One region of the Pseudoalteromonas aliena SW19 genome, then DNA from elsewhere that is predicted to be linked to it. Evidence: predicted binding sites of a transcription regulator. Region 1 holds the regulator's gene; the other holds the start of a gene.
The links. Region 1 encodes sigma-54, which starts transcription at its own class of promoters, with help from an activator protein. Its sites were predicted from a motif close to GTTGGCACGNNNNTNGNNT; they were not measured.
Positions count from the first base shown of each region.

Region 2: a site for sigma-54 is predicted at 1,218-1,236, ahead of flgB (flagellar basal body rod protein FlgB). Genes of this name have one in related genera too.

Region 1 covers NZ_AQGU01000027.1:256,948-259,154, forward strand. Annotated here, with positions in the region: gene ptsN (PTS IIA-like nitrogen regulatory protein PtsN) at 1-117, opposite strand, end outside; gene hpf (ribosome hibernation promoting factor) at 122-409, opposite strand; gene PALI_RS14510 (RNA polymerase factor sigma-54) at 435-1,934, opposite strand; gene lptB (LPS export ABC transporter ATP-binding protein) at 2,004-2,207, opposite strand, start outside.
Region 2 covers NZ_AQGU01000025.1:1,138,172-1,140,378, forward strand. Annotated here, with positions in the region: gene PALI_RS10705 (flagellar hook assembly protein FlgD) at 1-356, opposite strand, end outside; gene flgC (flagellar basal body rod protein FlgC) at 361-777, opposite strand; gene flgB (flagellar basal body rod protein FlgB) at 777-1,151, opposite strand; gene flgA (flagellar basal body P-ring formation chaperone FlgA) at 1,258-2,022, shown strand; gene flgM (flagellar biosynthesis anti-sigma factor FlgM) at 2,118-2,207, shown strand, end outside.

The DNA.
Region 1 (2,207 bases):
AAGGTACGGAAGCTTATCGTGAGCAAGTTCGCTGATAAACTCTAAAATTCTTTTTTTGCTATTAAAAAGGACCGCAGCTTTGCTGCAGTCCTGGCATATAAGTGAGCTTAATTTCATCATATTAGTGTCGAGCAAGCTTCTCTTTGTGTTTAATTACTTGGCGATCGAGCTTATCAATCAACGAATCGATGGCAGCGTACATGTCTTGATGCTCAGTTGAGGCAAATAACTCAGCACCACTTACATGTATTGTTGCTTCTGCTTTTTGGCTTAGTTTTTCTACATCAAGAATGACATGAACATTATTAATATGATCAGAGTGTCTTTCTAGCTTCGCAAATTTGGTATTTATATAGTCTCTTAGTGAATCAGTTAATTCTACGTGACGACCAGTTAAGTTTAGTTGCATAAGCATTACCCTCTTTGTTTGCGTCTTAAATCAGACTTTTTCGCTGATTTGACGGTGGAATAGCCAGAGATTCGCGATATTTTGCGATTGTACGTCTCGCTACTTTAATTCCTTGCTCAGCCAATATATCCGCTATTTTGCTATCACTCAATGGTTTTGCTGAGTTTTCTGCAGCGATTAATTTTCTGATAAGTGCACGTATTGCTGTAGATGAGCATTCACCGCCATTTTCGGTACTTACATGACTTGAGAAAAAGTATTTAAGCTCAAATATCCCCCGAGGTGTATGCATATACTTTTGAGTGGTTACACGCGAAATAGTTGATTCGTGCATTTCCACCATTTCAGCAACATCATTTAAAACCATAGGTTTCATGGCCTCAGGACCATGTTCAAAAAAGCCTTGCTGCTGCTTAACAATACAGTTAGTTACTTTTAATAATGTATCGTTTCTACTTTCTAAGCTTTTAATAAACCATTTAGCTTCTTGTAAATGCGAGCGTATAAACTGGCTATCACCGCTTGATTTAACAGTGCGAGACATCGCAGCATATTGGCTGTTTACGCGAATTTTTGGCATGCTATCTGGATTTAGTTCAACAACCCAGCGGCCTTTAATTTTTTTCACTGACACATCAGGAATTACATACTCAGACTCTTCCCTAACAATAGTATCTGCAGGCTTTGGGTTTAGCGTATGGATGAGTGTCATTACTTCTTTAAGCTCTTCTTCTTTGAGCTTCGTTTTTTTCATTAATGTACGATAGTCGCGAGCTGCTAATAAGTCTATGTGCTCGGTTAAAATCATTTTTGTTTCATTAATATAGGGTGTTTCTTTATCAAACTGATTAAGCTGAATGCACAAACACTCTTGTAAACTACGCGCTGCTATACCGACCGGATCAAATAATTGAATGCGTTTTAAAACAGCTTCTATTTCATCAAGTTCAACTTCATTATCATCTTCGTTTTCTTGGTTGAAGCTTTCGAGAATCTCTTCACAACTTAGTGTTAAAATGCCTGAATCATCTACGGCTTCCACAATAGCAATCGCAATCGCTTCATCAGTAGGGCTAAATGGCGTTAGTTGAAGTTGCCACATTAAATACTCGTGGAGCGTTTCCGTTGATGCACCTTGGTATATAGACTCGTCTTCAGGCATTGGACCTGATGAAGAGGCTGGAGCTGCGCTCATGTACTCGTCCCAGCTAACATCCATCGCCATGTCGTCACTTACCGTATCTTTAGCAAGTGCTTCGCCGCTGTCTTGTTCGTATTCGCTTGGAGCATCGTCGGCAGATGCGCTAACAGTTATATCATCGGTGTCTGCTTTTTGTTCATTTTTACCTGCAGCGTCTTCAGAATAGTCTTGCTCCTCAACCTCTAAAAGTGGGTTGCTGTCGAGCGCTTCTTGTATTTCTTGCTGGAGATCCAATGTACTGAGTTGCAACAAACGAATAGCTTGTTGCAACTGTGGAGTCATTGTAAGTTGCTGGCCCATGCGCAGCTGTAGTGATTGCCTCATGTATCTCTAACAATCCTTTTATGTTGTTATAATTAATACTAGCAGATGCTTAAAGCCATGGCGTAAATGTTACAGCCTAAATTGCTCGCCTAAGTAAACATCGCGTACTGTTTTGTCATTTAATACGTGTTCTGGAGTACCTGATGCAATCAGCTCCCCATGAGAAACAATGTAGGCTTTTTCGCAAACATCAAGGGTTTCTCTTACGTTATGATCGGTAATTAACACACCAATCCCACGATTTTTAAGATGTTCTATGATTTTTTTTATATC
Region 2 (2,207 bases), on a different contig from region 1:
AAATTGACTAACCCTGCAACAGTACCGTCTTGCTCTAACGCCACACTGTTTGCTTTAACATCAACAGACTGACCAACCATGCCCGTTGCTTCAAGCACAGTTAAACTGCTCATATAATCGAGCCCTGTGCTGGTATTTTGTCTAATACCTTGTAGTGATTCAACATTTGAAAACTCAGCGAGCTGGCTTACATAAGCCGTACCATCCATTGGTTCTAATGGATTTTGATTACTAATTTGAGCAACAAGAAGTTCTAAAAACATCGTCGACATTTCTGCAGATGAACTATTACCTGAAATGTTAGTTTTGCTATTAACAGCATCTTGCGCATTTTGATTGGTTGTATTCACTTGCATTTTATTATTGTCCTAATTTTAGAATACTTTGCTGCATACTATTAACGCGCCCCATTACCTCAACAGACGTTTGGTAGCTACGACTTGCTGACATCATATCGGCCATTTCTTCAAGCACGTTCACATTAGAATAAAAAACATAACCATCACCGTTCGCAATAGGGTTATTTGGCTCATAACGCTGTTCAACCGTTCGGTTAGATTCGGTAATACCCAAAATATCAACTGACGCTGAAATAGATTGACCATCTTGTGTTTGTTTATATAGAGCCGAAAATACGGGTTTAAGCGCTTTATATGCGTCGGCTTCTGAGCCTGCTGCCGTATCGGCATTTGCTAAGTTAGAAGCAATCGTATCAAGACGAATAACCTGAGCACGCATTGCGCTGCCGCTTGCATCGTAAATTGAGTTAAAAGACATTACACATCTCCTTTAATAACTTTATACAAACCATTTATTTTCATATTTAAAAAAGTCATGCTGGTTTGAAAGTCCATGCTGTTATTTGCAAACTTTGCTTGTTCAATATTAAGCTCAACCGTATTCCCGTCACTTGATGGTTGATAAGGTACACGGTATTTTAGTTGTTCTGCCTGAGCACCCATAAAGTCAACATTTCGATTTTGTGAAATACTTGATGAAACGTCATTCATAATTTGACGATAATCAACATCTCGAGACTTAAATCCCGGTGTGTCTACATTTGCCAAATTACTTGCTATTATTTCGGCACGATCTAGCCTTAGCTGCATTGAAAATGGATGAACGCCTAACGCCTTATCAAATAGTTCCATGTTGCCTCTACTTTTTGATTCTTGTATGCTCACACATTCGCATACTTCTACCTGTTGCAACTTCTATTACAACCTTTATGCCAACTTTATAAAAAATTAGGAATCAATGACTTATATAAAAAACAATCTCATCCGCCAATACAAAGCGGAAGCTAAACTTCCTCAAGGGAAGTATGTTTTTTTCCGTATGTTTTTTATACTTGTTTTTTTTAGTACGCAGCAAAGTGTGGCAAGTAACATTAATTTCGATAAGCAGATACATACCTACCTACAAAAAGAAATTGATTCTTATCTCGCATCAACCGGCTCAAATAAACAACAACAAAAAATTAAACTCTTCATTCCAAAAGGGAGTACTGATTTAAATTGTGAAAACGTGCTAATTAGCCGTTCAAAAAAAGAAGACCCGCCTGCGGGGCGAATTAGCCTTACAGTCCAATGTGAATCACCAAAATGGAAGTTTAGAGCAAGTGCTAAAGTAAATTTATGGATTGATCTTGTTGCAGCTAAAAGAAACCTAAGCAGGGGCGAGTTACTTACCGCTGATCTTTTACACTACAAAAGCGCAGATGTAAGTAAACACTTACATTCAACAGAAGCAAAAATAAAACCATTAGTTGGCATGACGGTAAAGCGAGAAATAAAAAAAGATGATATTATTTCGCGCCGCCATTTAGAAAACATGTATTTAGTGAATAAAGACGAGTTTATTTTATTACAAGTAAATACCGCTAGTTTTTCAGCTAATGTAAAAGCTGTTGCACTACAAGATGGGCAGTTTGGCGAAATCATCAATGTTAAAAATCTATCTTCAAACAAAGTTGTTCAAGGCAAAGTAATTGACAAGAGAGTTGTAGAAGCTATTTTTTAAAAATTATTAATAAAAAAGTTAAGTTAAAAGTATTATTGGTCGCTACCTATATTTATGCAGGTATGAACAATTTTAAATATGATGAGTAACCCAGTATGAATATAACAAATGCACCCGCTTTACACGTTGAACAGAGCCAGAAGTTAACTTCTCGCTCTGCAACGCCAAGCACACAAGAGCAAAAA